One region of the Delftia sp. PE138 genome, then DNA from elsewhere that is predicted to be linked to it. Evidence: riboswitches for the same ligand, from Rfam matches in the RefSeq annotation. Region 1 holds a riboswitch; the other holds the start of a gene.
What was found. A riboswitch is a leader RNA that binds a small molecule or an ion and turns the genes downstream of it on or off. The one in region 1 is predicted to bind S-adenosylhomocysteine.
Positions count from the first base shown of each region.

Region 1 (15,675 bases):
GGTTGATGATGCCGCCAAACTGCTTGCCCTGGCCCACGGGCCAGGTGACGGGGCAGCAGGGCATGCCCAGCTCGCGCTCCACTTCGTCAAGAATGTCCAGCGGATCGCGCACTTCGCGGTCCATCTTGTTGACGAAAGTGATGATGGGGGTGTCGCGCTGGCGGCAGACCTCGATCAGGCGGCGGGTCTGCGATTCCACGCCGTTGGCGGCGTCGATCACCATCAGCGCCGAGTCCACGGCCGTGAGCACGCGGTAGGTGTCTTCCGAGAAGTCCTTGTGGCCCGGGGTGTCGAGCAGATTGACCACATGGTCGCGGTAGCTCATCTGCATGACCGAGCTGGCCACCGAGATGCCGCGCTGCTTTTCGATTTCCATCCAGTCGGAGGTGGCATGGCGGCTGGCCTTGCGGCCTTTGACGGCGCCCGCGATCTGGATCGCGCCCGAGAACAGCAGCAGCTTCTCGGTCAGCGTGGTCTTGCCCGCGTCGGGGTGGGAAATGATGGCAAAAGTCCGGCGGCGCCGGGTTTCAGAGGCGTATGACACAGTATTGAAAGCGCAGAGGCAGGGCGGTGCCTGCCAGAAAAGGGAGACGTAATGTCTGTCGCGGGCGGCCATTGGGGCATGGAGCCAAGCGAGGCCGCAAATGGCCGCCATTCTACTTTCGCACCGGGAATATCGGCGAACAGGGATGTAAGTCGTGTCCCTGGTTTCTTGATGCCGTCTTGATACGGCACGTCGCAATCTCAATCCGCTTTTGACAGCCCCGGCCCTAGAGTTTTCCCCATCGCAACAACAGGTGCCGCCATGCGGCGCCGATGCGGGAGAAATCCCTATGACCCTGACCGAAATCACCGGATGGCTGGGCGCCCTGGGCGCCCTGGCTGTGTTTGTCTACCTCGGATACGCATTGCTGCGGCCCGAACAGTTCTGAGGTGGCGCAGATGCAAGACCTGATCTTTATCGCCCTGAGCCTGGGCTGCTTCGGGGGCCTGCTGGCCTTCGTGGCGGCGCTGGGCCGGATTTGACTGCCTGAAAGGAGACCTCCATGTGGTTGACCTGGATGGAATATGCACTGGTGCTGCTGCTGATGACGGCGCTGGCCGTGCCCATGGGGCAGTGGCTGGCACGCTGCTTCACGAGTGAGCACCATGCCTGGATCGAGCGGCTGAGCTTTCGCGCCCTGGGCGTGAACCCGGCCGAGCGCATGGGCTGGCAGCGCTACGGGCTGGCGCTGCTGCTGTCCAACGGCGCCATGCTGCTGCTGGGCTATGCGCTGCTGCGCCTGCAGGGCTGGATGCCGCTCAATGCGCTGAGCAATGCGGCTCAGACACCGGACCTGGCCTTCAACACAGCCGTGTCCTTTGTGACCAATACCAACTGGCAGGCGTATTCGGGCGAGAGCAGCCTGTCCAACGCCACGCAGATGGTGGCCATCACCTTCATGATGTTCGCTGGCGCGACCACGGGCGTGGTCGCCGCGGCGGGTGTCATCCGCGGCCTGGCGCGCTCCAGTGCCTCGGACCTGGGCAACTACTGGGTGGACTATGTGCGCATGCTCTGGCGCGTGATGCTGCCGCTGAGCTTTGTGGTGGCCCTGGTCTATGTGTGGCAGGGTGTGCCTCAGACGCTGGATGGCCAGGTCTGGGCGACGACGCTGGAGGGCGCTCGCCAGCAGATTCTTCTCGGCCCCGTGGCCAGCCTGGAGAGCATCAAGCACATCGGCACCAACGGTGGCGGCTTCTTCGGCATGAATGCTGCCCATCCGTTCGAGAACCCCACGCCGCTGACCAACGCATTCCACATCCTGGGCATGCTGCTGATCCCGTCGGCGCTGACCTATGCGCTTGGCTCCATGCTGCTGCGCCGTCGCCAGGGCTGGGTGCTGTTCGGCGCCTGCCTGGTGATGTTCGTGGGCTTTCTGGCGCTGGTGTTCACGGCCGAGCAGGCCGGCAATCCGCTGCTCACGGCCGCAGGTGCCGACCAGCAGATCAGCGCCACCCAGCCGGGCGGCAACATGGAGGGCAAGGAGCTGCGCTTCGGCATCGCCGATACGGCGCTGTTCGTGACTACGACCACGGCCGCGACCACGGGCTCGGTCAATGCCATGCATGACTCGCTGACGCCCCTGGGCGGGCTGGTGCCGCTGGCGCAGATGATGCTCAACTGTGTGTTCGGCGGCGACGGCGTGGGCCTGATCAACCTGCTGCAGTACGCCATCCTCACGGTCTTCCTGGCCGGCATGATGATCGGCCGCACGCCCGAGTTCCTGGGCAAGAAGATCGAGGCGCGAGAGATCAAGCTGGTGATGCTGGCCGTGATGGCGCACCCGATCTCCATCCTGGGCTTCACGGCGTTGGCTGCGGTCTGGCCCGACACCATGGCCAGTCTGACCAACCGGGGGCCGCACGGCTTCTCGGAGGTGCTCTATGCCTATGCCTCGGGCACGGCCAACAACGGTTCGGCCTTTGCGGGCCTGAATGCGAACACGCCGTTCTTCAACACCACCATCGGCCTGGCCATGCTGGCTGGCCGCTATCTGACACTGCTGCCCATGCTGGCCCTGGCCGGCAGCCTGGCGGCCAAGCCCACCGTGCCTGCGGGGCCGGGCACCTTCCCGACGGCCACGCCGCTGTTCATGGGCTTGCTGGTCTTCGTGGTGGTAGTGGTCGGTGGACTGACCTTCCTGCCTTCGCTGGCCCTGGGCCCTGTGGTCGAGCAACTGCAGATGCTGTCAGGACAGGTCTATCCCTGAACACCCCTGAGCCCGTTTTTTTCCTGGCCGCCTGCTGTGCCTGACACAGCAGCGCGGCGGAGGTTTCCGAAATGCAAGTTCAAACACACACTTCCGGCCCGTTGCCGGTGCTGCGCACCGATGCGCAGGTTCCATCCCAGACCGATGCCGGCGGGCTGCGCTCGCTGTTCGGCCCCAGCCTGCGGTCGGCGCTGTTCGTCGCCGTGGTCACGGGCCTGGCGTATCCGCTGGTCACCACGCTCGTGGCCCAGGCCGCGTTTCCCAAGGCCGCCAATGGCAGCCTGATCACGCGCCAGGGCTCGGTCGTGGGCTCGGCCCTGATCGGGCAGGAGTTCGCTTCGCCCCGTTATTTCCAGGGTCGGCCCAGCGCCACCACGGCGCCGGATCCCGACAAGGCCAATGCCACGGTGGCCGCGCCCTACAACGCCGCGCTGTCGGCTGCCACCAACCAGGGGTCGACCCACGCGGCGCTCAAGGAGTCCGTGGCGGCGCGCGTGGCGGCCTACCGCGAACTCAATGGTCTGGCGGCAGATGCCGCTGTACCTGTGGATGCCGTGACGGCCTCGGCCTCCGGCCTGGATCCGCACATCTCTGTGGCCAATGCCGAGCTGCAGCTGTCGCGCGTGGCACGCGAGCGCCAGCTGCCTGTGGCCAAGGTCCAGGAACTGCTGCGCCAGCAGATGCAGCCGCGCGTTCTGGGCCTGCTGGGTGAGCCGCGCGTGAACGTGCTGCAGTTGAATCTGGCGCTGGACGATCTCTCGGCCGCGACGCTGCAGCCTGCGGCAGCCAATGCCGCCAAGGAGTAAGCCATGTCGCGCAAAACTGCTTTGTCCCTGTTCGATCCTTCGCTGGTGCGCCAGGCGCTGGGTGACTCCATCCGCAAGCTGGCACCGAGCGCGCAATGGCGCAACCCGGTGATGTTCGTGGTCTATCTGGGCGCCATCTTCACCAGCCTGCTCTGGGCCCAGGCCCTGGCGGGCGAGGGCGAGGCGCCTGCGGGCTTCATCCTGGCCATTGCGCTGTGGCTGTGGTTCACCGTGCTGTTCGCCAATTTTGCGGAGGCGCTGGCCGAGGGGCGCAGCCGCGCCCAGGCCGCGAGCCTGCGCAGCATGAAGCGCAGCACGGTCGCCAAGAAGCTGGAGCAGGCCAGCTACCAAAGCCGCTGGCATCCCGTGGGTGCGGAAGAACTGCGCTCGGGCATGTGGGTGCTGGTCGAGGCCGGCGACACCATACCGCTGGACGGCACGGTGATCGAGGGCGTGGCCTCGGTGGACGAGAGCGCCATCACCGGCGAATCGGCCCCCGTGATCCGCGAGGCCGGCGGCGACTTCTCTTCGGTCACCGGCGGCACGCGCGTGCTGTCGGACTGGCTGGTGGTGCAGATCACCGTGAACCCCGGCGAGTCCTTCCTGGACCGCATGATCTCCATGGTGGAGTCGGCCCGCCGCCACAAGACGCCCAACGAACTGGCGCTGACCATCTTGCTGGTCGGACTGACACTGCTGTTCCTGCTGGTCATCGTCACGCTGCGGCCCTATTCGGCCTTTGCGGTGGAGCTGACGGGCAGCGGGCAGGTCGTGGGACTGACGGTGCTGGTCGCCCTGCTGGTGTGCCTGATCCCGACCACCATCGGCGGCCTGCTGTCGGCCATTGGCGTGGCAGGCATGAGCCGCATGATGCAGGCCAACGTGATCGCCACTTCGGGCCGCGCCGTGGAGGCGGCCGGCGACGTGGACGTGCTGCTGCTGGACAAGACCGGCACCATCACGCTGGGCAACCGCCAGGCCAGCGAATTCCTGCCCGCTCCCGGCGTGACGGCCGCGCAGCTGGTCGATGCGGCGCAGCTGGCATCACTGGCCGACGAGACACCCGAGGGCCGCAGCGTGGTCGTGCTGGCCAAGGAAATGCATGGCCTGCGCGAGCGTGACCTGGCAACCCTGCATGCCGTCTTCGTGCCCTTCACGGCCCAGACGCGCATGAGCGGCGTGGACATGCCGCAGCCCGACGGCGGCACGCGCAGCCTGCGCAAGGGCGCGGCCGACGCCGTGCGCCGCCACGTCGAAGCCATGGGCGGCAAGTTCCCGCCCGCCATGCTCAAGGTGGTGGAGGATGTCTCGCGGCGCGGCAGCACGCCGCTGGTGGTGGCCGATGGCGCCCGCGTGCTGGGCGTGATCGAGCTCAAGGACGTGGTCAAGCACGGCATACGCGAACGCTTTGCCGAGCTGCGCCGCATGGGCATCAAGACCGTGATGATCACGGGCGACAATCCGCTCACGGCCGCCGCCATTGCGGCCGAGGCCGGCGTGGACGACTACCTTGCCGAAGCCACGCCCGAGGACAAGCTGCGCCTGATCCGCGAACACCAGGCCGCCGGCCGGCTGGTGGCCATGACCGGCGACGGCACCAATGACGCACCCGCCCTGGCCCAGGCCGACGTGGCCGTGGCCATGAACAGCGGCACCCAGGCGGCCAAGGAAGCCGGCAACATGGTGGACCTGGACAGCAACCCGACCAAGCTCATCGAGGTCGTGGAGACCGGCAAGCAGATGCTGATGACGCGCGGCGCGCTGACCACCTTCAGCGTGGCCAACGACGTGGCCAAGTACTTCGCCATCATCCCGGCCGCCTTCGTGGGCACGTATCCGCAGCTGTCGGCGCTCAATGTCATGGGACTGGCCAGCCCGGGCTCGGCCATCCTGAGCGCCGTGATCTTCAACGCGCTGATCATCATCGTCCTGATACCGCTGGCCTTGCGTGGCGTGCCCTACCACGCCATCGGCGCCTCGGCCCTGCTGCGGCGCAACCTGCTGGTCTACGGGCTGGGGGGCCTGGTCGTCCCCTTCATCGGCATCAAGCTGATCGACATGCTGCTGGTGGCTTTCGGCCTGGCCTGATCTTTGGCGGCAAGCCTGCCCGCCCGGGCAGGCACCGCCTTGCTTTCTCTGTACAAAAACCAAGATGAAATCCGCTTCTTCCATGACGGCCGCTTGTGCCGTCCCCCGCTTCTTCCCCCGTGCCTCACTGGCTGCACTGCTGTCGCTGGCGGCTGCGTCCTGCCATGCCCAGGCCGAGACCTCCCCAGTCAACGCTGCCAGTGCCGATGCCCAGCAATCGCCCGCACCCGCCTACGCGCTCACCGGCAGCGTGGCGCTGCTCAGCGACTACCGTTTCCGTGGCATCTCGCAAAGCTGGATGGGGCCGGCGCTGCAGGGCGGGCTGGAGCTGTCGCTGCCGCGCGGCGCCTACCTGGGCGTGTCCGGCTCCAGCGTGTCGCGCCACAGCTATCTGGACGGCCGCGCGCTGGAGCTGGACCTGTACGGCGGCTGGCGCACCGAGCTGCTGCCGGGCTGGACGGGCGACATCGGCCTGCTGCACTACAACTACCCCGGCGCGCGCGTGCCCCGCGGGGATGGCAGCGGCGGCGTGCGCTACGACACCACCGAGGCCTATCTGGGCGTCACCCACGGCGGCTTCAGCGCCAAATGGTCGCTGGCGCTGACGCCTTACTTCGGCCTGCGCGACAGCACGGCGGCCACGGCCTTTGCCGAGGCACTTCCCGGCAGCGGCAGCTCACGCGGCAGCAGCTATCTGGACCTGAACTACCAGCATCCGCTGGGCGACTGGGCGGTGCTGGGCCTGCATGCCGGCCACACGCAGGTGCGCAACTACAGCGAACTGTCGTACGCCGACTGGCGCGTCTCGCTGGCCCGCAGCTGGGGGCCATGGACGGCCACGCTGGCCTGGGCCGGCACCTCGGCCGACACGCGCTACTACCGCGCGGCCAATGCGGCAGGCCAGATGCAAAGCCTGGGCCGCAGCGGCTGGGTGCTGTCGCTGTCGGCGGCGTTCTAGTGTGGGAGCACGCTCTGGTGCTAGGCTGAGAACCATGCCCATTTCGTCCTCTGCCGAGCCGGCGCCGCCCGGTCTGCCGCGCCCCGATCCCGACGCCCTGGTCGCGCGCCTGCGCCATGAGCGGGCGCAGGAGGGGCGGGGCAAGCTGCGCATCTACTTCGGATCGAATGCAGGCGTGGGCAAGACCTACGCCATGCTGGCCGCCGCCCAGCGCGAACGCCAGGGGGGCCGCGAGGTTCTGGTGGGACTCGTGGAAACCCATGGCCGCAAGGAAACGGCGCAGCAGCTGCATGGCCTGGAGCAACTGCCGCTGCGCGAGCTGCCGCACCAGGGACGGACGCTGCGCGAGTTCGACCTGGATGCGGCGCTCGCGCGGCGTCCGCGCGTGCTGCTGCTCGATGAACTGGCGCACAGCAATGCGCCAGGCTCACGCCATCCCAAGCGTTGGCAGGACGTGCAGGAGCTGCTGGACGCAGGCATCGATGTCTGGACCACGATCAACGTGCAGCACCTGGAAAGCCTGAACGACGTGGTGGGCGGCATCGTCGGCATCACGGTGCGCGAGACCGTGCCCGACCAGATCTTCGACGATGCCGACGAGGTCATCGTCGTCGACATCTCGCCCGACGAGCTGCTGCGCCGCTTGAAGGACGGCAAGGTCTACATGATGGAGCAGGCCGAGCGGGCCTCGCGCAACTTCTTCAGGCGCGGCAACCTGCTGGCGCTGCGCGAGCTGGCACTGCGCCGCACGGCCGACCGCGTGGACGAGGACATGCGCGACTACCGGCGCGAGCGCTCCATAGGCACGGTCTGGCCTGCGCGTGAGCGCCTGCTGGTGGCCGTGGCAGGTCATGCGGGCGACGACGCCCTGGTGCGCCAGGTGGCGCGCATGGCACGCCGGCTGGATGCTGGCTGGATGGTGGTGTACGTGGACGCGCCCCAGCGCCAGCACCGCCCACGCAGCGTGCAGGCCGCCGTGCTCAAGACCCTGGCCCTGGCCGCGCGCCTGGGGGCCGAGACGGCCACGCTGCCGGGCGCCGATGTGGCCGAGGCCCTGGTTGCCTTCGCGCGCGAGCGCAACGCCAGCCGCCTGGTGCTGGCCCAGCCGCCGCGCCCGGCATGGTCGCCCTGGCGCTGGTGGGGCCGCAGCCTGCCCGACCGCATCGTCCAGCTGCATCCCGACATCGACGTGCTGGTGCTCTCCGGGGGCTCCAGCGCGGCCCGGACCGAGGCCGCGCCTGCCGCACCGCTGCGGCGCAGGCCGCTGCCCTGGAAGGGCTATGCCGGCGTGACCCTGGCCTGCTTGACCGCCACGGTGCTGGCCGAGCAGCTGCTGCGCATCTTCGACCCGGCCAACGTGGTGATGCTGTTCCTGCTCATCGTCGTGCTGTCTTCGTTGCGCTGGGGGCGTGGCCCGGGCGCCTGGGCGGCGCTGCTGTCGGTACTGTGCTTCGACTTTTTCTTTGTGCCCCCGCGCGGATCCTTCCATGTCAACGACACGCAGTACCTGTTCACCTTCGTGCTGATGCTGGGCGTGGCCCTGGTCTGCGGCCAGCTCATGGCGCGGCTGCGCCACGAGGCGCGCGTGGCGGCCGAGCGCGAGCGGCGCGCGGGCGCCCTGGCGCGGCTGGCGCGCGACCTTTCGGGCGCGCTCACGCAGGAGCAGGTGGTGGAGATTGCGCTGAGCACGGTCTCGGGCGTGTTCGACGCCCAGGCCGGGCTGCTGTTGCCCGATGCCGACGAGCGCCTGCGCCCCGCCGGCGGCGGCTCCTGCCCCATGGACGACAGCATTGCGCGCTGGGCCATGGACCACGGTCAGCAGGCCGGCCAGGGCACGGACACGCTGCCGGCCGCGCCGGCCCGCTACGTGCCGCTGGCGGCGCCCGTGCGCATGCGGGGCGTGCTGGTGCTGCAACTGCGTGCGCCCCAGCGCCTGGAGGTGCCCGAGGAGCAGCGCCTGCTGGAGGCCTGTGCCAGCCAGGTGGCGCTGGCGCTGGAGCGTCAGCACTTCGTGGCCGTGGCCCAGCAGACCCAGATCGCCATGGAGGGCGAGCGCATGCGCAACACCTTGCTGTCGGCCGTCTCGCACGACCTGCGCACGCCGCTGACCACCATCCTGGGCGCGGCCGAGGCCGCGCAGCGCCATGTGCCGCCGGGCGGCGCAGCCGACATGCTGGAGCAGGTCCGCATCCAGGCCCAGGCCATGCAGCGACTGGTGGAGAACCTGCTGGACATGGCGCGCCTGCAGCAAGGCGGCGTGCACCTGCAGCGCGAATGGCTGCCGCTGGATGAAGTGGTCGGCAGCGCGCTGCGCCAGATGCGCGCGCGCCTGCACGAGCATCCCGTGAGCACCGACGTGCCCGCCAGCCTGCCGCTGCTGCAGCTCGATGCCGTGCTCATGGAGCGCGTGCTGGTCAACCTGCTGGACAACGCCGCCAAGTACACGCCGGCCGGCACGCCGCTGACCATCCACGCACGCGAACAGGACGGCGAGGTGCTTGTGGCCGTGCAGGATGGCGGGCCCGGCCTGCCGCCACACCTGCCCGTGGAGACGCTGTTCGAGCCCTTCACGCGCGGCACGGCCGAGTCCACCGTCTCGGGCATAGGCCTGGGGCTGGCGCTGGTGCGCAGCATTGTCGAGGCCCATGGCGGGCGCATCGAGGCCGCTGCCGCGCGCCCAGGCCCCGGCACCGTGTTCACGCTGCGCTTTCCGGTGCCGGAGCAGCCATTGCTCGATTAGAGTCTTGCGCCATGAGCACGCCCACCAACCGCATCCTGATGATCGAGGACGACCCCGGCATCCGCCGCTTCGTGCGCCTGGTGCTGGAGGACGAGGGCTGGCAGGTCTTCGAGGCCGACAGCGCGCGCCGGGGCCTGATCGAGGCGGCGAGCCGCCAGCCCGATCTGGTCATCCTCGACCTGGGCCTGCCGGATGCCGACGGCAAGCAGGTTCTCACCGAGCTGCGCGGATGGTCCTCCGTGCCCGTGCTCGTGCTTTCCGCGCGCGAGCGCGAGGACGAGAAGGTGGCCGCCCTGGACGCCGGCGCAGACGATTACCTGGTCAAGCCTTTCGGTGTGCCCGAGCTGCTGGCCCGGCTGCGCGTGATGCTGCGCCGCCGCCAGCAACTGGGGGCCGCAGGCGGCGCAGTTGCATCCAGCCAGGTGCACTTCGGCCAGGTGCAGGTGGACCTGGCCACGCACGAGGTGCGGCGTGCGGGCCAGCCGGTGCACCTCACGCCCATCGAATTCCGCCTGCTGGCGGCGCTGATCGCCGCCCAGGGCCGTGTGATGACCCACCGCCAGCTGCTGCTGCAGGTCTGGGGACCCGAATACCTGGGCCGTGCCCATTACCTGCGCGTGCACATGGCCAATCTGCGCCAGAAGATCGAGGACGAGCCGGCCCAGCCGCGCCACCTGGTGACCGAGCTGCAGGTGGGCTACCGGCTTGTGGGGCTGGGCGGTGAGACATCCCCGGGATCGGTATAATCAGCGCCTCTCCGAGGAGCGTTGCAGCAGGCCCATTCACCAGATGCGGTCTGCGAGGCTCGGAGTCATTCCTGCAACGACGCTCGCCCACGCTTTCTGTGCGGTGAGCTTTTTTTCGTCTCCCGCAGAACGTGGTTTTTCATTCATCTTTTGGAGAAAACCATGAACGCTGCTGTTCGTCCCGTTTCCGCCGACACGGCCATCGCTGACATTTCCCTCGCCGCCTGGGGCCGCAAGGAAATCCTGATCGCCGAAACCGAAATGCCCGGCCTGATGGCCACGCGCGAGGAATTCGCCGCGGCGCAGCCGCTCAAGGGCGCGCGCATCGCCGGCTCGCTGCACATGACCATCCAGACGGCCGTGCTGATCGAGACGCTCAAGGCCCTGGGTGCCGACGTGCGCTGGGCCTCGTGCAACATTTTCTCGACGCAGGACCATGCCGCCGCCGCCATCGCCGCCACGGGCACGCCCGTGTTCGCCATCAAGGGTGAATCGCTGGCCGACTACTGGGACTACACCCACCGCATCTTTGAATTCGGCGCCGCCGGTACCGAAGGCGAAGGCCCCAACATGATCCTGGACGACGGCGGCGATGCCACCATGCTGCTGCACCTGGGCATGCGCGCCGAAAAGGACCTGTCCGTGCTGGACAACCCCGCCTCCGAGGAAGAGAAGATCGCCTTCGCCGCCATCCGCGCCAAGCTGGCCCAGGACCCCACCTGGTACACGCGCAAGAGCGCCCACATCATCGGCGTGACCGAAGAGACCACCACCGGCGTGCACCGCCTCAACGAGATGTCGGCCAAGGGCACGCTGAAGTTCCGCGCCATCAACGTCAACGACTCCGTCACCAAGAGCAAGTTCGACAACCTCTACGGCTGCCGCGAATCGCTGGTGGACGGCATCAAGCGCGCCACCGACGTGATGATCGCCGGCAAGGTCGCCGTGGTGGCCGGCTACGGCGACGTGGGCAAGGGCTGCGCCCAGGCGCTGCGCGCGCTGTCGGCCCAGGTCTGGGTCACCGAGATCGATCCCATCAACGCCCTGCAGGCGGCCATGGAAGGCTACAAGGTCGTGACCATGGAGTGGGCGGCAGACAAGGCCGACATCTTCGTGACCACCACCGGCAACCGCGACATCATCCGCCACGAGCACATGGTGGCCATGAAGAACGAAGCCATCGTCTGCAACATCGGCCACTTCGACAACGAGATCGACGTCGCCTCCATCGAGCAGTACCAGTGGGAAGAGATCAAGCCCCAGGTGGACCACATCACCTTCCCTGACGGCAAGAAGATCATCCTGCTGGCCAAGGGCCGCCTGGTGAACCTGGGCTGCGCCACCGGCCACCCCAGCTTCGTGATGAGCGCCTCGTTCGCCAACCAGACCATCGCCCAGATCGAGCTGTTTACCAAGCCCGATGCCTACGAGGTCGGCAAGGTCTACGTGCTGCCCAAGATCCTGGACGAGAAGGTTGCCCGCCTGCACCTGAAGAAGGTCGGCGCCATGCTGACCGAGCTGACGGACGGCCAGGCTGCCTATATCGGCGTGAGCAAGCAGGGTCCCTACAAGCCCGAAACTTATAGGTATTAAGCACCCCCTGAGGCGCTGACGCGCCTTCCCCCTCTCTACCCGCTTCGCGGGGGAGGGGGACGACGCCCTCGCTGCGGGGCGGCCCTTGCTTGGCGTCCCTGAGTTGGGTCGCGCCGGTTTCGGGCATTAGTCAACTGAGATTTCCTGGAGCGACGCTATGCGCGCAGATGTATTTTTGGTGGAAGCCGGCCATGCGGCCACGCGCTCGCAGGCGCAGCGGCTGATTGCGGGTGGCGTGCAGTGGCGCATGACGCCGTTGACGCCGTGGAAGAAGGTCGCCAAGAACGGTGACGAGATTCCCGCAGGTGCCGAGCTGCAGTTGCTGGACGGGGCCGAGGCCCGGTTCATCTCGCGCGGCGGGCTGAAGCTGGAAGGCGCGCTGGCGGCCACCAAGCTGTCGGTGGACGGCCTGCGCTGCCTGGACGTGGGCCAGAGCACGGGCGGTTTCACCGACTGCCTGCTGCAGGCAGGCGCCGCCCAGGTCATCGGCGTGGACGTGGGCCATGGCCAGCTGCATGACCGGCTGCGCTCGGATGCGCGCGTGATCTGCGTCGAAGGCGTCAATGCCCGCGCGGTGACGGCCGAGGGCCTGCAGGAGGCCTGCGAGGAAGTGCTGTCCGAACGCTGGGAAGAAGATCCCGACGACAACGACACCCAGCCCGTGGCGCCCTATGCCTGGATGCGCAACGGCGGCGTGGTCGACGAGGACTACGACGACAGCGACGACGCCAAGGAAAACGAGATCGAGGCCTTCAAGGCCGAGCGCGCGGCCAAGGGCAAGGCGCGCGATGAGGGCACGGTGGCCACGCAGCGCCGCCGCCGCGCCGAGTTTGCCGACGTGGACATCACGCCGCAGTTCGACTTCGTCACGGGCGATCTGTCCTTCATCTCTCTGACCCTGGTGCTGCCGGCCGTCACGCGCCTGCTCAAGCCGCATGGCCAGCTGCTGATGCTGGTCAAACCGCAGTTCGAGCTGCAGCCGGGCCAGGTCGGCAAGGGCGGCATCGTGCGCGATGCGGCCCTGTTCACCGAGGTGGAGCAGCGCATCCGCACCTGCCTGGGCGAGCTGGGCCTGGAGGTCAAGGGCTGGATGGAGTCGGCCATCGAAGGCGGCGACGGCAACCGCGAATTCTTCGTGCATGCCCAGCAGGCGGCCGTGGTGAAGGAGCCAGAGCAGCCTGAAGCGCAGGACGACGACCAGCCCCGTTCGGCCGTGAAGGCCGCTCCTAAGCCGGCCGCGCCTAAGCGCGTGTCCCGCACCGTGCTGCGCGAGCAGCGCAACGAGCGTGTGATCGACACCAGTACCGAGTTCGGCGTGCCCGGTCCGGGCCGCGCCAAGCTGCGCAAACGCAACGAATGAAACACTGAGCAGCGAGTCTTACATGAGCTTTCCGATCAGCTTCGAGTTCTTCCCGACCAAGACGCCCGAGGGCGCGACCAAGCATGTGCAGGTGCGCAAGAACCTCTATGCGCGCAAGCCCCAGTTCTGCTCCGTCACCTATGGCGCGGGCGGCTCCACGCAGACGGGCACCTTCGCCATGGTGCGTGACATCCAGAACGAAGGCGTCAGCGCGGCATCGCATTTCTCCTGCGTGGGCGCCACGCACGACAAGGTGCGCGCCGAACTGCAGGAGCTGAAGGCCATGGGCGTGCGCCGCATCGTCGCGCTGCGCGGCGACCTGCCCAGCGGCTATGGCCTGGGTGGCGAATTCCAGTACGCCAGCGATCTCGTGGAATTCATCCGCCGCGAGTTCGGCGACTGGTTCCACATCGAGGTGGCGGCCTACCCGGAGGTCCATCCGCAGGCGAAATCCCCACAGTCCGATCTGGATGCGTTTGCGGCTAAAGTGCGCGCTGGCGCGGATTCCGCGATCACCCAATATTTCTACAATGCCGACGCCTACTGCCGTTTCGTTGATGCGGCGCGCGGCATGGGGCTTGATGCACCGGTTGTTCCCGGCATCATGCCCATCACCAGCTCTACGCAGCTGATGCGCTTCTCGGACGCCTGCGGCGCCGAGATCCCGCGCTGGATCCGCCTGCGTCTGCAGGCTTACGGAGATGACACGGCGTCCATTCGCGCCTTCGGCCTTGATGTCGTGTCCCGTCTATGCGAGCAGTTGCGCAGCCAGGGCGCTCCCGGGCTGCACTTCTATACGATGAACCAGAGCGTCGCCACGCTGGAAATCTGCGATCGATTGGGCCTTTGAGCGCGCAGCCACTGCGCCGGCCCCGGGCGACCCTCTAGAACTTGGGAACGGTCAGGCGTTCCCTGGAGGTTTTTGCCCATGGATCGTGGTTTTCGACGCCTGCACTGGCGCTGGCTGGCCATGTGCGCCATCACCGCCACCCTGGCCGGCTGCGCGCCGGCTCCCGTGGCACAAAGCGATGCCGAGTCCGGCGCCCTGACCGCAGGTGCGGCGGCAATGGATGAAGGCCAGACGCCAGCGGCCGTGCCCTCGGCCGGCAAGCGCGGTGGCCGCACATCGCGGGCCGCGCAGCCGGCCAGCAAATCCCCGGATGCCGAGCCCTCCGAGTCGGCCTCGCCCGAAGACAGTGCCGAGGCTCCCTCCAATCCCGACTTCGCCCTCGTGCCCTCGCGCGACAGCGACCAGCAAGGCCTGGCCTCCTGGTATGGCCCGGGCCTGCATGGCCGGCTGACCGCCAGCGGCGAGCGTTTCGACAAGGAAGAATTGACGGCCGCGCACCGCAGCTTTGCCTTCGGCAGCCGCGTCTGCGTGCGCAGCGCCGCCACGGGCAAGACAGTGGTGGTGCGCATTAACGACCGCGGGCCGTTTGCGCCTGGCCGCGTGATCGATCTGAGCCAGGCCGCAGCGCAGGAGCTGGGCATGGTCGGCCTGGGCATCAAGCCCGTGGAGCTGTGGCAGCTCGACGATGGTGAGCAGGAATGCCCCGAAACCCTGGTCACGGCCAGGAAGGCCAAGTCCATCGAGAAGACGCAGCAGGCCAAGGCACAGGCACAGACAACACAGGCACGGACCCGGGTTCAGGCCAAGGCGCCAGTGCGTCCGCGTGTCCAGGCCAAGGCGCCTGCACCCAGGCCCAATGCACGCACGGCCGTGGCCAGCCGTGCCGTCCCTGCCGCCAAGCCGGTGGCGAAGGCTGCGGCGCCCGCCGCTGCCTCGTCCACCGCAGTGGCCTCTGCGGCCTCGAACGCGCGCTGAACGGGCTCAGCCGCCGGATTCGAGCGTGAAGGCCGCGTTCTCGTCCTGACCTAGCAGCTTGACCAGCTGCGGCATGGCCGGCTTGAGCTGTTCCTTGAGATTGAACGGCGGATTGATCAGGAACATGCCGCTGGCCGGCAGGCCGCCGCGCTCCGAGGTCTTGTTGCTCTTGACCGTGAGCTCCACATGCAGCCAGCTCCTGCCGGCCTTGGTGGTCATGGTCTTCAGGCGGCGCGGCAGATCGTGCGCCTCGGGGCGCGGGATGATCGGATACCAGAACGCATACGTGCCCGTGGCAAAGCGCTTGAGGCTGTCGGCCGCCATGTCCAGCACCTTGGCGTAGTCGCTCTTGAGCTCGTAGCTGGGGTCGCACAGCACCAGGGCTCGGCGCGACGGCGGCGGCAGGAATTTCTTGATGCCCTCGAAGCCGTCCTCGTGCAGCACGGCCACCTGGCGGCCCGCTTCGAGCTGGGCAATGTTGCCGGCCAGCGAGCGCATGTCGGTGGGATGCAGCTCGAAGACCTTGAGCTTGTCGCGCTCCTGCACGCGCAGCAGGGACTGGATGATGAACGGCGAGCCCGGATAGTTGCGCAGCTGCGCTCCCTGGTTGAAGGAACGCACCGAGGCGATGTAGGCCTGCAGCACCGGGGCCAGCTCGGACTCCTTGGCCTGGGCCAGGCGCAGGATGCCGTCTGCGGCCTCGCCGCTCTTGTTGGCATAGTCGCCGTCCAGACGGTACAGGCCGGCGCCGGCGTGCGTGTCCAGCACCGTAAGGGCGGCCTCCTTCTGGAGGAGGTATTGCAGGG
Region 1 is NZ_JABEPN010000001.1:81,900-97,574, forward strand. It holds gene HFGMBDPB_RS00335 (peptide chain release factor 3) at 1-544, opposite strand, end outside; gene HFGMBDPB_RS00340 (potassium-transporting ATPase subunit F) at 834-932, shown strand; gene kdpA (potassium-transporting ATPase subunit KdpA) at 1,047-2,753, shown strand; gene kdpC (potassium-transporting ATPase subunit KdpC) at 2,825-3,559, shown strand; gene kdpB (potassium-transporting ATPase subunit KdpB) at 3,563-5,647, shown strand; gene HFGMBDPB_RS00360 (TorF family putative porin) at 5,730-6,605, shown strand; gene HFGMBDPB_RS00365 (DUF4118 domain-containing protein) at 6,640-9,345, shown strand; gene HFGMBDPB_RS00370 (response regulator) at 9,357-10,091, shown strand; S-adenosyl-L-homocysteine riboswitch at 10,099-10,183, shown strand; gene ahcY (adenosylhomocysteinase) at 10,254-11,684, shown strand; gene HFGMBDPB_RS00380 (TlyA family RNA methyltransferase) at 11,842-13,044, shown strand; gene metF (methylenetetrahydrofolate reductase [NAD(P)H]) at 13,067-13,894, shown strand; gene HFGMBDPB_RS00390 (septal ring lytic transglycosylase RlpA family protein) at 13,973-14,869, shown strand; gene HFGMBDPB_RS00395 (23S rRNA (adenine(2030)-N(6))-methyltransferase RlmJ) at 14,876-15,675, opposite strand, start outside.

Region 2 (15,675 bases), on a different contig from region 1:
AACACGCCCAGCGTCATCAGCAAGGTGGCGATGACCACGTTGAACACCATCCAGACCACGCGCCCCGGATGGCTGCGCGTGATGCGCGCGAAGAAGTTGGACCAGGCAAGCGACCCCGCATAGGCATTGGTCACGTTGATCTTGACCTGCGAGATGACCACGAAGACCACGGTCACCGCCACGGCCAGCCCCGGCAGGCCCAGGGCCTGCAGCACCTGCTGGAAGCCTGCCAGGAACATCTGCGTGGGCTCGGCCGCGCGCGTGGCGTCCACCCCCTGCAGCTGCATGGCCGCGAACGCGAGAAAGGCGCCGCCCGCCATCTTGAGCATGCCCATCACGGCCCAGCCCGGGCCGGCCACCAGCACCGCGCCCCACCAGCGCAGCCGGTTGGCCTGGGTGCGCGGCGGCAGAAAGCGCAGGAAGTCCACCTGCTCGCCGATCTGCACCACCAGCGCGAAGATCACGGCTGCCGCCGCGCCGAACATCAGCGGATCGAACTGGCTGCTGCCCGAGCGCAGGCCGGTGAGGCTGGCGAAGTCGCGGTACAGCTGCGGCTGGGCCAGCGCCATCCACACGAAGGGCAGCACCAGCAGGAATAGCCACAGCGGCTGCGTCCAGGCCTGCAGGCGCGAGATCAGCGTGATGCCGCGCATGGCCAGCGGCAGCACCACCAGGGCCGACAGCGCATAGCACCACTGCAGCGGCCAGTCCACCACCAGCTGCAGGGCCAGCGCCATGATGGCCGCCTCCAGCGCGAAGAAGATGAAGGTGAAGACGGCGTAGATCAGCGAGGTGATGGTCGAGCCCAGGTAGCCGAAGCCCGCGCCGCGCGTCAGCAGGTCCATGTCCAGCCCGTAGCGTGCGGCGCAGACGGCGATGGGCAGCCCCGTCAGGAAGATCACCAGCCCCACGGTGACGATGGCCCACATGGCGTTGGCGAAGCCGTAGTTCAGCGCAATGGCGCCGCCGATGGCCTCCAGCGCCAGGAAGGACAGCGAGCCGAAGGCCGTGTTGGCCACGCGGAACTCGCTCCAGCGCCGGAAGCTGCGCGGCGTGTAGCGCAGCGCGTAGTCCTCCATGGTCTCGTCGGCCACCCAGGCGTTGTACTCGCGCCGGAACCGGAAGATGGTCTGCGGCGCGGCTGCGGTGCCGGTGGGGCTGTCGGGCGGGGGGGCGGAGTGCATTCCCAGGTCTAGCAAGAAACGTGCGGGGCCAATGCTGGCGCGGCTTGCAAGAGGGGTATCCGGGGTGCGTACGCAGGTGGCTACGTCAATTGACGTATGGGCGGCGGCAAGGGTTCTTCCTAATCTTGGACCCAACGCGGAAACAAGCCGTAACCGCAACGCCAGTTTTCAGCCACTTGCAGATCACCCAACCGATCCTTACAGGAGAGTCACCATGAGCCACCCCTCCGACCCCCGCACACCTGGTTCCCCCGGCACGGAAATGGGCCGCCGCCGCGTCCTGCAGGCGCTTGGCGCCGCCTCGGTGGCCGGGCTGCCGGCCTGGTCCTTCGCCCAGGCCACGGCCCAGGTCAACACCACCAAGCTGGCCGTCACCGACACCGAAGTCGTCGTGGGCCAGCTGCACTCGGCCACGGGCACCATGGCGATCTCCGAGACCGGCTCCATCCAGGCCGAGCAACTGGCCATCGACCAGATCAACGCCATGGGCGGCATCCTGGGCCGCAAGATCCGCGTGATCAAGGAAGACGGTGCCTCCGACTGGCCCACCTTCGCCGAGAAGTCCAAGAAACTGCTCATCAACGACCGCTGCGCCGCCGTCTTCGGCTGCTGGACCAGCGCCTCGCGCAAGGCCGTGCTGCCCGTGTTCGAGAAGGAAAACGGCCTGCTGTACTACCCCACCTTCTACGAAGGCCTGGAGCAGTCCAAGAACGTGATCTACACGGGCCAGGAAGCCACGCAGCAGATCCTGTACAGCCTGGACTGGGCCAAGGCCGAGAAAAAGGCCAAGACCTTCTTCCTGATCGGCTCGGACTACATCTGGCCGCGCACCTCGATGAAGATCGCGCGCAAGCACATCGAGAACTTCCAGAAGGGCAAGGTCGTCGGCGAGGAGTACTACCCGCTGGGCAGCACCAACTTCGGCTCGCTGGTCAACAAGATCAAGCTGCAAAAGCCGGACTGCATCTTCGTGGCCGTGGTGGGAGGCTCCAACGTGGCCTTCTACAAGGCGCTCAAGGCCGCGGGCATCACGGGTGACAAGCAACTGCTGGTCACGCTGTCGGTGACCGAGGACGAGATGACCGGCGTGGGCGGCGAGAACTTCACGGGCTTCTACTCCTCGATGAAGTACTTCCAGACGCTGGACAACGAGAACAACAAGAAGTTCGTGGCCGCCTTCAAGGCCAAGTACGGCCCCAACGCCGTCATCGGCGACGTCACCCAGGCCGGCTACCTGGGCCCCTGGCTGTGGAAGGCCGCCGTGGAAAAGGCCAAGAGCTTCGACGTGGACAAGGTGGTGGCCGCATCGCCGGGGCTGGAACTCAAGACCGCGCCCGAAGGCTACGTGAAGGTGGACGCCAACCACCACCTGTGGAGCAAGTCGCGCATTGCCGTGGGGCAGCCGGACGGCACGTTCAAGGTGGTCTCGGAGTCGCCTGAACTCATCAAACCCGATCCCTTCCCCAAGGGTTACCAGTAAGCCCTGATCCGTTCAGGCAGGTGATGCGCGGCGGCCTGCGGCCTGGTGGGCGGGCTGCCGCGTGAATCGTTTCCCCCTCTCCCGATTGGCTTGCGCGCAGGAGCAGCACCATGAGTTTTTCCGACATGATGAACATCGGCCTGATGCAGGGCTTCGCGGGGCTGAGCCTGTTCGCCGTGCTGCTGCTGATGGGCCTGGGCCTGGCCATCATCTTTGGCCAGATGGGCGTGATTAACATGGCGCATGGCGAGTTCATGACCATTGGCGCCTACACCATCTACCTGGGCTCCACGCTCACGGCGCAGCACGCGCCCGAGTTCATGCCCTACTACTTCCCGCTGGCCATCGTGGCCGCCTTCCTGTTCGCCTTCGTGGCCGGCTGGCTGGTGGAATGGGGGCTGATCCGCCACCTCTACAAGCGGCCGCTGGACACGCTGCTGGCCACCTGGGGCGTGAGCCTGGCGCTGCAGCAGTGCTTTCGCACCTTCATCGGCCCCAAGGAAGTCAGCCCCACCCTGCCTGACTGGCTGATGGGCTCGTGGGCGCCGGCCGAGGGGCTGGACATTCCCATCAACGGCCTGTTCGTGCTGGCGCTGACCATGGCCGTCACAGCCGGCGTGCTGATCGCGCTGCACAAGAGCCGCTGGGGCCTGCGCGTGCGCGCCACGGTCAGCAACCGCGTGATGGCCAACGCCATCGGCATCGACACCAAGAAGACCGACCGCCTGACCTTTGCCATCGGCTGCGGCATCGCGGGCGTGGCGGGCGCGGCCTTCACCACCATCGGCTCCACCGGCCCCACCTCGGGCTCGCTGTACATCGTGGACGCCTTCCTGGTGGTCACCTTCGGCGGCGCGGCCAGCCTGCTGGGCACCGTGGTCTCGGCCTTCGGCATTGCGCAGACGCAGTCCATCACCGAGTTCTTCCTCGCGGGCTCCATGGCCAAGGTGATCACGCTGTCGCTGATCGTCTTCATCCTGATGCTGCGTCCCCAGGGCCTGTTCGCCTCCAAGGTGCGGCGCTGATCCCGGCGCCGGCCCTGTCCACGAATTCCCCCGCGTTCCCCCGATTTCCCCTGAGTTCACCGGAGTCATTCCATGCAAGCCCTCAAAGCCTGGATACAGCGCTACCAGCTCGCCAGCCTGGTGCTGCTCACCGTCCTGCTGGCGGTGGTGCTGCCCCTGGCGCTGGACATCTTCCGCCTCAACCTGGTCGGCAAGTACCTGACCTATGCCTTCGTCGCCATCGGCCTGGTCATGGTCTGGGGCTATGGCGGCGTGCTCAGCCTGGGCCAGGGCGTGTTCTTCGGCCTGGGCGGCTACGCCATGGCCATGTTCCTGAAGCTGGAGGCGTCCGACCCCATCAGCACCAAGATCCAGTCCACGCCCGGCATCCCCGACTTCATGGACTGGAACCAGCTGACCGAGCTGCCCTCGTTCTGGCTGCCCTTCAAGAGCCTGCCGTTCTCGCTGGCCGCCGTCATCGCCGTGCCCACGCTGCTGGCCTGGCTCATCAGCTTCGCCATGTTCAAGCGCCGCGTGGGCGGGGTGTACTTCGCCATCATCACGCAGGCCGTGGCGCTGATCGTCACCGTGCTCATCATCGGCCAGCAGGGCTACACGGGCGGCGTCAACGGCATGACCGACCTCAAGACCCTGTGGGGCTGGGACACGCGCACGGACAGCGCCAAGTACATCCTCTACTACGTCTGCGTGGCCCTGCTGATCGGCGCCATCGTGCTGTGCCGCTGGATTCAGACGGGCAAGGTGGGCACCCTGCTGCTGGCCATGCGCGACAAGGAAGACCGCGTGCGCTTTTCCGGCTACGACGTGGCCAACTTCAAGGTCTTCGTGTTCTGCCTGGCCGCTGCGCTGTCGGGCGTGGGCGGCGCGCTGTTCACGCTGCAGGTGGGCTTCATGTCGCCCAGCTTCGTGGGCATCGTGCCCTCCATCGAGATGGTCATCTACGCCGCCGTGGGCGGGCGCATGAGCCTGGTGGGCGCCGTGTACGGCACGCTGCTGGTCAACGCGGGCAAGACCTATTTCTCGGAGAGCTTCCCGGACCTGTGGCTGTTCCTCATGGCGGGCCTGTTCATCGGCGTGACCATGGCCTTCCCGATGGGGCTGGCCGGGCTGTGGGAAAGCCGCATCGTTCCCTGGTGGAACAGCCGCCGCAAGGGCGCGGCACCGGCCGCAGCGCCTGCCGCAGCGCAGGGAGCCCAGGCAGCACCTGCCCCGGCCGCCACCAAGCCCACGTCCGCCCTGTCCGAAGGCATGGGCCGCCAGGGCGCCTGAACCACAGCGGGAGCACACCATGAGCAATACCGACTTCACGCTGGCCGTGGAAGACCTGACGGTCTCCTTCGACGGCTTCAAGGCCATCGACGCGCTGAACCTGTACATCGACAGGAACGAGCTGCGCGTCATCATCGGCCCCAACGGCGCGGGCAAGACCACGCTGCTGGACCTGATCTGCGGCAAGACCCGCGCCACGGGCGGCAGCATCAAGTTCAAGAACGAGGAACTCACGCGCATGGCAGAGCACAAGCGCGTGCGCCTGGGGATCGGGCGCAAGTTCCAGACGCCGTCCATCTACGAGAACCTGTCGGTCTTCCAGAACCTGGAGGTCTCCTACCCCGAAGGCCGCTCGGTCTTCGGCGCGCTGGCCTTCAAGTGCACGGAGGCGGTGCGCGATCGCGTGCAGGCCGTGGCCGCCGACATCGGCCTGGACGAGCGCCTGGACACCGAGGCCGGCCTGCTCAGCCACGGCCAGAAGCAGTGGCTGGAGATCGGCATGCTGCTCATGCAGGAGCCCGAGCTGCTGATGCTGGACGAGCCCATCGCCGGCATGAGCGCCCGCGAGCGCGAACTGACGGCCGAGCTGCTGCAGCGCATCTGCAAGAACCGCTCCGTCATCGTCATCGAGCACGACATGGAGTTCGTGGCGCGCATCGCGCACAAGGTCACCGTCATGCACCAGGGAAAGATCCTCGCCGAGGGTCCCATGGACAAGGTGCAGGCCGACCCCAAGGTCATCGACGTCTACCTCGGCCACTGAGGCACGCACAAGGAATTCACATGCTGCAAGTCAAGGATCTGTACGTGGCCTATGGCCAGAGCGAGGCGCTGCACGGCATCAGCTTCGAGGGCCGCGAGAACGAAACCGTGGCCATCATGGGCCGCAACGGCATGGGCAAGACCACGCTGTTCAAAAGCCTGATGGGCGTCATGCCCGCCAAGAGCGGCCAGATCACCGTGGCCGGCCAGGACGTCACGAAGGACGAGAGCTTCCGGCGCGTGGCCAAGGGCATTGCCTACGTGCCCCAGGGCCGCATGATCTTCCCCACGCTGACCGTGGAAGAGAACATACAGACGGGCCTGGAGAACGCGAAGTCGCGCCAGGTGCCCGACGACATCTACGCCCTGTTCCCCGTGCTCTGGGACATGCGCCGGCGCAAGGGCGGCAACCTCTCGGGCGGGCAGCAGCAGCAGCTGGCCATTGCGCGCGCCCTGGTCACCAACCCCAAGGTGCTGCTGCTGGACGAGCCCACCGAGGGCATACAGCCTTCCATCATCAAGGACATCGCCAAGGCGCTCAACGAGATCCGCAAGCTGCGCCGCATCACCATCGTGGTCAGCGAGCAGGTGCTTTCCTTCGCCATGGATGTGGCCGACCGGCTGTTCGTCATCGAGGGCGGGCGCCTGGTCCATGAGACGGCCAGAGCAGATACCGACGAGCAGCGCATCAAGTCCTACCTCTCCGTCTGATCCGTTTTTTCCCACTGCCATCGCAAGGAGCACACCATGGCCGAAACCCTGATCAAGGTCGATCTCAACCAGTCCCCCTACGACAACCCGCAGGTGCACAACCGCTGGCATCCCGACATCCCCATGGCGGTCTGGGTGGAGCCGGGCGCGGAGTTCAAGCTGGAGACCTATGACTGGACCGGCGGCGCCATCAAGAACGACGACAGCGCCGAAGACGTGCGCGACGTGGACCTGTCCACCGTCCACTTCCTGTCCGGCCCCGTGGGCGTCAAGGGCGCCGAGCCCGGCGACCTGCTGGTGGTGGACCTGCTGGACATCGGCGCGCGCGACGACAGCCTCTGGGGCTTCAACGGCTTTTTCTCCAAGCAAAACGGCGGCGGCTTCCTGGACGAGCATTTCCCGCTGGCCCAGAAGTCCATCTGGGACTTCCACGGCATGTTCACCAAGAGCCGCCACATCCCCGGCGTCAACTTCGCAGGCCTCATCCACCCGGGACTGATCGGCTGCCTGCCCGACCCCAAGATGCTGGCCAGCTGGAATGAGCGCGAGACCGGCCTCATCGCCACCGACCCCGACCGCATCCCCGGCCTGGCCAACCCGCCCAACGCCACCACCGCCCACATGGGCCAGATGCAGGGCGAGGCGCGCGACAAGGCCGCCGCCGAAGGCGCGCGCACCGTGCCGCCGCGCGAGCATGGCGGCAACTGCGACATCAAAGACCTCTCGCGCGGCTCGCGCGTGTTCTTCCCCGTCTACGTGGACGGCGCGGGCCTGAGCGTGGGCGACCTGCACTTCAGCCAGGGCGATGGCGAAATCACCTTCTGCGGCGCCATCGAGATGGCCGGATGGGTGCACATGAAGGTTTCGCTGATCAAGGGCGGCATGGCCAAGTACGGCATCAAGAACCCCATCTTCAAGCCCAGCCCCATGACGCCCAACTACAAGGACTACCTGATCTTCGAAGGCATCTCGGTGGACGAAAAGGGCAAGCAGCACTACCTGGACGTGACCGTGGCCTACCGCCAGGCCTGCCTGAACGCCATCGAGTACCTGAAGAAATTCGGCTACAGCGGTGCCCAGGCCTACTCGCTGCTGGGCACGGCGCCCGTGCAGGGCCACATCAGCGGCGTGGTGGACGTGCCCAATGCCTGCGCCACGCTGTGGCTGCCCACGGAGATCTTCGACTTCGACATCAATCCCACGGCCGAGGGACCACAGAAGATCATCACGGGCGGGGTGGACCTGCCCATCGCCCAGGACAAGTAAGCCCGGCATACGACACCCGCCATCCACCATCCGCCAGAGGCCGCCCATGCCCACCTATGACTACCACTGCGCCGCATGCGGCGGCTTCGACGCGCTGCGCAGCCTCTCGCAGCGCAACGAGCCCGCGCCCTGCCCCATCTGCGAGGCGGCCTCGCCCCGCGTCTTCGTCAGCGCGCCGCGCCTGGCCTGCACCAGCCCCGAGCAGCGCCGCGCCCACGACACCAACGAGCGCGCCCGGCACGAGCCCAGGCGCTCACGCGATGTGGCCGAGGGCAGCTACGCGCGCATGCGCCACCCTTCGGGCTGCGGCTGCTGCAGCGGCGCCAGCAAGCGCGGCTCCACGGTCACGGCGCCCAACGGCGCCAAGACCTTCCCGACCAAGCGGCCCTGGATGATCAGCCACTGACCGCGGCCCCTGCGCCGCACCGATGCAAAAAAGGCCCGCGACGCGGGCCTTTGTCCTGCCTGGCCGTACCGCTCAGTGCACGGCGCCGATGAAGCCGGCCAGCTCCGGCGTCTGCGGGCTGGCGAACAGCTGCTTGGCCGGGCCGCTTTCGTGGATCAGGCCCTGGTGCATGAACACCAGCTGGTCGCCCACGTCGCGGGCAAAGCGCATCTCGTGCGTGACCATGATCAGCGTCATGCCCTCGGCGGCGAGCTGCTTGACCACGGCCAGCACCTCGTTGACCAGCTCCGGGTCCAGGGCCGAGGTGATCTCGTCGCACAGCAGCACCTTGGGCTGCATGGCCAGCGCGCGTGCGATGGCCACGCGCTGCTGCTGGCCGCCGCTGAGCTGGTCGGGGTAGCTGTCGTACTTGTCGCCCAGGCCGACCTTGGCCAGCATCTGGCGCGCCAGCGCCGCCGCCTCGGGCTTTTTCACGCCCTTGACCACGGTGGGCGACAGGGCCACGTTCTCGCCCGCCGTCAGGTGGGGGAACAGGTTGAACTGCTGGAACACCATGCCCACGTTCAGGCGCAGCGCGCGCAGCTGGGCGGGCGAGGGCGCGCTGCCCTCCGAGCCCTTGAGCACGGCGTCGTCCACCACGATCTGGCCGGACTGGATGGCCTCCAGCCCGTTGATGGAGCGCAGCAGCGTGCTCTTGCCCGAGCCGCTGCGGCCGATGATGGCGACCACCTGGCCGCTGTCCACGCTCAGGTCCACGCCCTTGAGCACATGGTTGTTGCCGTAATGCTTGTGAACGGCGCGCACATCAACGAGCGGCATAGAGTTTCTTCTCCAGATGGGATGCGTAGAGGGACAGGGGCCAGCACAGCAGGAAGTAGCCTGCGGCGACCAGGCCGTAGATGAGGAAGGGCTGGAAGGTGGCGTTGGCCAGCATGGAGCCGAGCTTGGTCAGCTCGCTGAAGCCGATGATCGAGGCCACGGCCGTGCCCTTGATGATCTGCACCGAGAAGCCGACCGTGGGCGCTATCGACAGGCGCAGCGCCTGCGGCAGCACCACATGGCGCATCTGCTGCAGGTAGCCCATGGCCAGGCTGGACGAGGCTTCCCACTGGCCGCGGGGGATAGCCTCCACGCAGCCGCGCCAGACCTCGGCCAGGTAGGCGCTGGTGTACAGCGTCAGGCCAATGGCGGCCGCCGTCCAGGGCGAGATGTCCAGGCCGGCCATGGACGAGCCGAAGAACACGATGAACATCTGCATCAGCAGCGGCGTGTTCTGGAAGGCCTGGATATAGGCCTTGGCCAGGCGGCGCAGGTTCAGGCTGCGGCCCACGCGGGCGAACAGCACCAGCAATCCGGTGGCGCCGCCCAGCACGAAGGCCAGCAGCGACAGCGCCAGCGTGGCCAGCAGGCCCTCGGCCAGCTTGGCCAGGATGGGCAGCAGGGGAATGTCGGCAATCATGCGGCGTCTCCGGCAGTGGTTGCAGGTGCAGCAGGTGCAGCGGGCCTGGCTGCACGCGGCGTGCGGCGGCCCACCACGAAGCGCTGGCCTATCCAGGCCAGCAACTGGCGCAGTGCCAGGGCCAGCACGAAGTACGCCGCCGTCACCACCAGGTAGGTCTCGAACGCGCGGAAGTTGCGCGACTGGATGAAGTTGGCCGCAAACGTCAGGTCCTGGGCGGCGATCTGCGAGACCACCGAGGTGCCCAGCATCACGATCACGATCTGGCTGCTCAGCGAGGGCCAGACCCGCTGCAGCGCAGGGCGCAGCACCACATGGCGGAAGACCGCCCAGCGGCCCATGCCCAGCGCGCCAGCGGCTTCCAGCTGGCCGCGCGGCGTCTCCTGGATGCCGGCGCGCACGATCTCGGTGATGTAGGCGGCCAGGTTGATCACCGTGGTCAGCAGGCAGGCCTGCCATTCGTTGATCTGCACGCCCAGCGAAGGCAGGCCGAAGAACACGAACATCAGCTGCACCAGGAAGGGCGTGTTGCGTATGCCCTCCACGTACACCTTGAACAGCCAGTGCAGCGGCGCAATGCGCCAGGCGCGGCTGACGCCGCCGGCCACGCCGATGGCGCCGCCCAGCACGGCGCCCGCCGCCGTCAGCGCCAGCGTGAAGCCCGCGCCCTGTGCCAGCAGGCCGCTGTAGTCGAACACGGCGCCGAAGTCGAATTGATAGGCCATGGAAGGATTTCCGGGAGCAGGGGCGCAGCGGTTACAGGGTGGCGGGCAGCGGCATCTTCATCCAGCGCTGGGACAGGCTGGTCAGGCGGCCGTCGGCCTTGAGCTTGGTGATGATGGCGTCCACCTTCTGCAGCAGCGCCGGCTCGCCCTTGGCCACGCCGATGTAGCAGGGCGTGTCCTCGACCGCGAACTTCACGTCCAGCTGGCGCAGCCTGGTGCGCTCGTTGACGGCGTTGGCCACGATGTTGCCCAGCGTCACCAGCTGCACCTGGCCCGTCAGGTAGCTTTGCGCGGTGGCGTTGTTGTCCTCGTAGCGCTTGATGGTGGCCGAGGCCGGCGCCACCTGCGTGAGGGCCAGGTCCTCGGTGGAGCCGCGCGTCACGCCCACGGTCTTGCCGGCCAGGTCGGCAGGGGCCTTGATGCTCATGTCCTTGGGGCCGTAGACGCTCTTGGGGAAGGGTGCATAGGCCTGGGTGAAGTCGATCACCTTGGCGCGCTCGGCGTTCTTGCCCAGGCTGGAGATGACGATGTCGGCCTTGCCCGTGGTCAGGAAGGGGATGCGGTTGGTGCTGGTCACGGGCACCAGCTCCACCTTCACGCCCAGCTCCTGGGCCACCAGGGCCGCCATGTCGATGTCATAGCCCTGCAGCTTCAGGTCGGTGCCCAGCGAGCCGAAGGGCGGGAAGTCCTGCGGAATCGCCACGCGCAGCACGCCGGCCTTCTGGATATTGGCCAGCATGTCGGCCTGGGCGGCGCCGCCCAGGCCGGCAGCGGCCAGGGTGGCGGCCGCCAGGGCGGTGCGGATGAATGCGCGGCGGGGTGTCAGGGGGGAAGTCATGCGAAAGCTCCTTCGGAAGGTGGGGTGAGGCGAAAGAAAAGCGGGTCAGGGTCGGGCGCAGATGTATCGGGCGCTGTTGCGTCGGGCGCCGTCGCGTCGGGCGCCGCCGCGTCGTCCGGTGTGTCGAGATCGATGCCGCTGCGCCTGGCCGCCGACAGCAGGTGGGCGCGCATGGCGCCCGCCGCACCCGGCGCATCGCCTGCGCAGACGGCCTGCACGATGGCGTCGTGCTCGCGCACCGGCTGGTCGTCGGCACCGCTCCAGGCAAAGGGCAGGCGCAGGCTGTGGCTGATGGCCAGCTCCAGCTGGCGCGCCATGGCCACCAGGCCCGGGTTGCCCGACAGCTGGGCCAGCAGCAGGTGGAACTGCAGATCGGCGTCGGCGGCGGCCAGCAGGTCGCTGCGGTCCAGGGCGTGGGCCAGCTGGGACTGGGTCCATTGCAGCTGGCGCAGGCCGCTGTCGTCGGCGCGCACGGCCGCCAGCGCGGCCCAGCCGGGCTCCAGCACCAGGCGCAGCTCGATCAGCTGGCGCGGCGAAAGCGTGCCCAGCGCCGGGGTGGCATAGGCGCGGTGCATGCGTGCACGGCCGCTGTGCGGGCCGTTGATGCGCACGCCCTTGCCCGGCTGGATCTCGACCAGGCCCAGGGCCTCCAGCATGGACAGCGCCTCGCGCAGCGAAGCGCGGCTGATGCCCAGCTGCCGGGCCAGCTCGCGCTGCGGCGGCAGCTGGCTCCCGCCGGGATAGTGGCCGCTCAGGATGTGCTGCTGCAGCGTCTGGGCCATCGAGATCGGAATGCTTTGCATGGGCTGGCGCGGGTGGAGGGTTTTGGCCTGACTGGTCAGACCACGTACCCAGCAGATAGCGAATTGCGTGCCAGATGCAAAAAAAGGAGCGTTGTCCTCAGGCATTGCAAAGAATCCGGGGCGATGGGACATCGACAATCCGCCCCGAAGGCGCCGCCGGCGGCCCGCGCTGCCGCGCTTTGGTGCAGTGCCGCATGGCTTTGTGCAGGCCTGCCCCGAATGCGGGCGTAAAACCCGCACTGCAGGCCGCCGCCAGCCGCCGTAGAATCCCGGGCTTTGGCCCGAGGAGCGTTGCAGCGCGGCACCCGCCCATCCGTACACCGGATCGCGTGCCGCGTCAGGCTTGGGCCAGGTGCAGGTTCCCGGCCGGACCGCGCCCACGGTGCCAACGACGCTCACCTGTTGCCATGCCGTTTTTGCAGGTGAGCTTGATGTCGTCCTCTTTCACTCCCCCTCCCATGAAGCTGTCCGGCCTGGAGCCGGTGACCATCGGCGAGGGCACGCTGTTCGTCAACGTGGGCGAGCGCACCAACGTCACGGGTTCCAAGGCCTTTGCGCGCATGATCCTCAACGAGCAGTACGAGGAAGCGCTGTCCGTGGCGCGCCAGCAGGTGGAAAACGGCGCCCAGGTCATCGACGTGAACATGGACGAGGCCATGCTCGACAGCAAGGCCGCCATGGTGCGCTTCCTGAACCTCATCGCCTCCGAGCCCGACATCGCCAAGGTGCCGGTCATGGTGGACAGCTCCAAGTGGGAGGTCATCGAGGCCGGCCTGCGCTGCCTGCAGGGCAAGGGCATCGTCAACTCCATCTCCATGAAGGAAGGCCTGGATGAATTCAAGCGCCAGGCCCGGCTGATCAAGCGCTACGGCGCGGCCGCCGTGGTCATGGCCTTCGACGAGAAGGGCCAGGCCGACACCTACCAGCGCAAGATCGAGATCTGCGAGCGCGCCTACCGCATCCTGGTGGACGAGGTGGGCTTCCCGCCCGAGGACATCGTCTTCGACCCCAACATCTTCGCCGTGGCCACCGGCATCGAGGAACACGACAACTACGCCGTGGACTTCATCGAGGCCGTGCGCTGGATCAAGCAGAACCTGCCCGGCGCCAAGGTCTCGGGCGGCGTCTCCAACGTGAGCTTCAGCTTCCGCGGCAACGACCCCGTGCGCGAGGCCATCCACACCGTGTTCCTCTACCACGCCATCTCGGCGGGCATGGACATGGGCATCGTCAACGCCGGCATGGTCGGCGTCTATGACGACCTGGAGCCCGAACTGCGCGAGCGCGTGGAAGACGTGGTGCTCAACCGCCGCCCTGACGCTGCGGAACGCCTGCTGGAGATTGCCGACGCCGCCAAGGGCGCCGCCAAGGACGACAGCAAGAAGCTCGAATGGCGCGGCACGCCCGAGAACCCGAAGACCGTGGGCGAGCGCCTGTCGCACGCCCTGGTGCACGGCATCACCGACTTCATCGTCGTCGACACCGAAGAGGCCTACCAGCAGATCGTGGTGCAGGGCGGCGGCCGCCCGCTGCACGTGATCGAAGGTCCGCTCATGGACGGCATGAACATCGTGGGCGACCTGTTCGGCGCCGGCAAGATGTTCCTGCCCCAGGTGGTCAAGTCGGCGCGTGTGATGAAGCAGGCCGTGGCCCACCTCGTGCCCTACATCGAAGAGGAAAAGCGCCAGCAGGAAGCGGCGGGCCTGGACGTGTCCAGCAAGGGCAAGATCGTCATCGCCACCGTCAAGGGCGATGTGCACGACATCGGCAAGAACATCGTCACCGTGGTCCTGCAGTGCAACAACTTCGAGGTCATCAACATGGGCGTGATGGTGCCCTGCCACGAGATCCTGGCCAAGGCCAAGGCCGAGGGCGCGGACATCATCGGCCTGTCGGGCCTGATCACGCCCAGCCTCGAAGAGATGCAATACGTCGCCGGCGAGATGCACAAGGACGACTACTTCCGCATCAAGAAGATTCCGCTGCTGATCGGCGGCGCCACCTGCTCGCGCGTGCACACCGCCGTCAAGATCGCGCCCAAGTACGAAGGCCCCGTGGTCTACGTGCCCGATGCCTCGCGCAGCGTCAGCGTGGCCCAGAGCCTGCTGGGCGAGAACAAGGGCAACTACCTGGCCGAGATCCAGGCCGACTACGACAAGGTCCGCACCCAGCACGCCAACAAGAAGAAGACGCCGCTGTGGCCGCTGGACAAGGCCCGCGCCAACGCCACGCCCGTGGACTTTTCCCAGGCCCCCGTGGCGCCGCGCGCCCTGGGCCGGCGCGTGTTCCGCAACTTCGACCTGGCCGAGATCGCCGAATACATCGACTGGGGCCCGTTCTTCCAGACCTGGGACCTGGCCGGCCCCTATCCGGCCATCCTCGACGACGAGATCGTGGGCGTGCAGGCCCGCCAGGTGCTGGCCGACGGCCAGGCCATGCTCAGGAAGATCATCGAAGGCCGCTGGCTGCAGGCCAACGGCGCCATCGGCCTGTTCCCTGCCAACCGCGTGGGCGATGACATCGAGTTCTACGCCGACGAGTCCCGCAGCCAGGTGCTGATGACCTGGTACGGCATGCGCCAGCAGACCGAAAAGCAGATGGTGGAAGGCCCGGATGGCCAGCCCGTGATGCGCCCCAGCCGCTGCCTGTCCGACTTCGTGGCCACCAAGGAATCGGGCATCCAGGACTACGCGGGCCTGTTCGCCGTCACGGCCGGCATCGGCGCCGAGAAGAAGGACAAGGAGTTCCAGGACGCGCTGGACGACTACTCCGGCATCATGTTCAAGGCCCTGGCCGACCGCCTGGCCGAGGCCTTCGCCGAATGCCTGCACCAGCGCGTGCGCAAGGACCTGTGGGGCTATGCGCCCGACGAGGACCTCAGCAACGAAGCGCTGATCAAGGAACAGTACAAGGGCGTACGCCCCGCGCCCGGCTACCCGGCCTGCCCCGACCACAGCGCCAAGACCGACCTGTTCGCCGTGCTCAAGGCCGACGAGATCGGCATGACCCTGACCGAAAGCCTGGCCATGAACCCGGCCTCCAGCGTCAGCGGCTTCTACATCGGCCACCCCGACTCCGTCTACTTCAACGTCGGCGAGATCGGCGAGGACCAGCTCGCCGACATGGCCGCGCGCCGGGGCATGGATATCGAGGAACTGCGCAGGCTGCTGGCGCCGAATCTCGCCTGATATTGGGTTGACCGCTGGCTTGGCTACGCCGGTCAGGCGTGCGATTTTTCGCTATTTTGGACAAAGGCATTCATCTTTGACTGGAATAGCGGACAGGGCGCGCCAGCGGCGCAGGCAGTCGATCAGAAGATGTGATCCGGCTGAGCGTTCAAGCGCGCGCCGATGCTGCAGGAGCCAGGATGCCCTACAAGGGCCCGGTGCACGCCAGCCGAACCCGCACCTCCTTGTTGGCGACCAGGGCCGGATCGGTCGCAAGGACGAGTTTTCTCTCTCCCCCGCTGCCCAGGTCGATCAGGCCTTCCTGCAGTACCTGCCGGACGCCCCCTCGGTTCACGCTGCTCGTGTAGGTCGCCAGAGCCGAAAGGCATCCGCACTCGCCAATCGATTTGCGCAGTTGAACACGGGTGTTCGCCCACACCACATTGGACTCTGTGGAAGTCTTCGTCGCCGTGATCGACACGCAGGCTGAAAGATCGTTCTGAAACGTTATCTGGTCGGCATGGGCAGCAAAGGCAGATCCGCCGAACAAGGCAGACCATATTAAAAATCGAGCCATGCT
Region 2 is NZ_JABEPN010000003.1:110,241-125,915, reverse strand. It holds gene HFGMBDPB_RS12925 (hybrid sensor histidine kinase/response regulator) at 1-1,184, opposite strand, end outside; gene urtA (urea ABC transporter substrate-binding protein) at 1,399-2,664, shown strand; gene urtB (urea ABC transporter permease subunit UrtB) at 2,775-3,689, shown strand; gene urtC (urea ABC transporter permease subunit UrtC) at 3,762-4,958, shown strand; gene urtD (urea ABC transporter ATP-binding protein UrtD) at 4,978-5,721, shown strand; gene urtE (urea ABC transporter ATP-binding subunit UrtE) at 5,742-6,431, shown strand; gene fmdA (formamidase) at 6,468-7,697, shown strand; gene HFGMBDPB_RS12890 (FmdB family zinc ribbon protein) at 7,744-8,103, shown strand; gene HFGMBDPB_RS12885 (amino acid ABC transporter ATP-binding protein) at 8,176-8,922, opposite strand; gene HFGMBDPB_RS12880 (amino acid ABC transporter permease) at 8,909-9,562, opposite strand; gene HFGMBDPB_RS12875 (amino acid ABC transporter permease) at 9,559-10,287, opposite strand; gene HFGMBDPB_RS12870 (transporter substrate-binding domain-containing protein) at 10,319-11,125, opposite strand; gene HFGMBDPB_RS12865 (FadR/GntR family transcriptional regulator) at 11,122-11,928, opposite strand; S-adenosyl-L-homocysteine riboswitch at 12,206-12,332, shown strand; gene metH (methionine synthase) at 12,360-15,116, shown strand; gene HFGMBDPB_RS12855 (DUF2195 family protein) at 15,301-15,672, opposite strand.
Region 2: linked by a shared signal. The riboswitch ahead of metH (methionine synthase) and the one ahead of ahcY (adenosylhomocysteinase) in region 1 are both predicted to bind S-adenosylhomocysteine.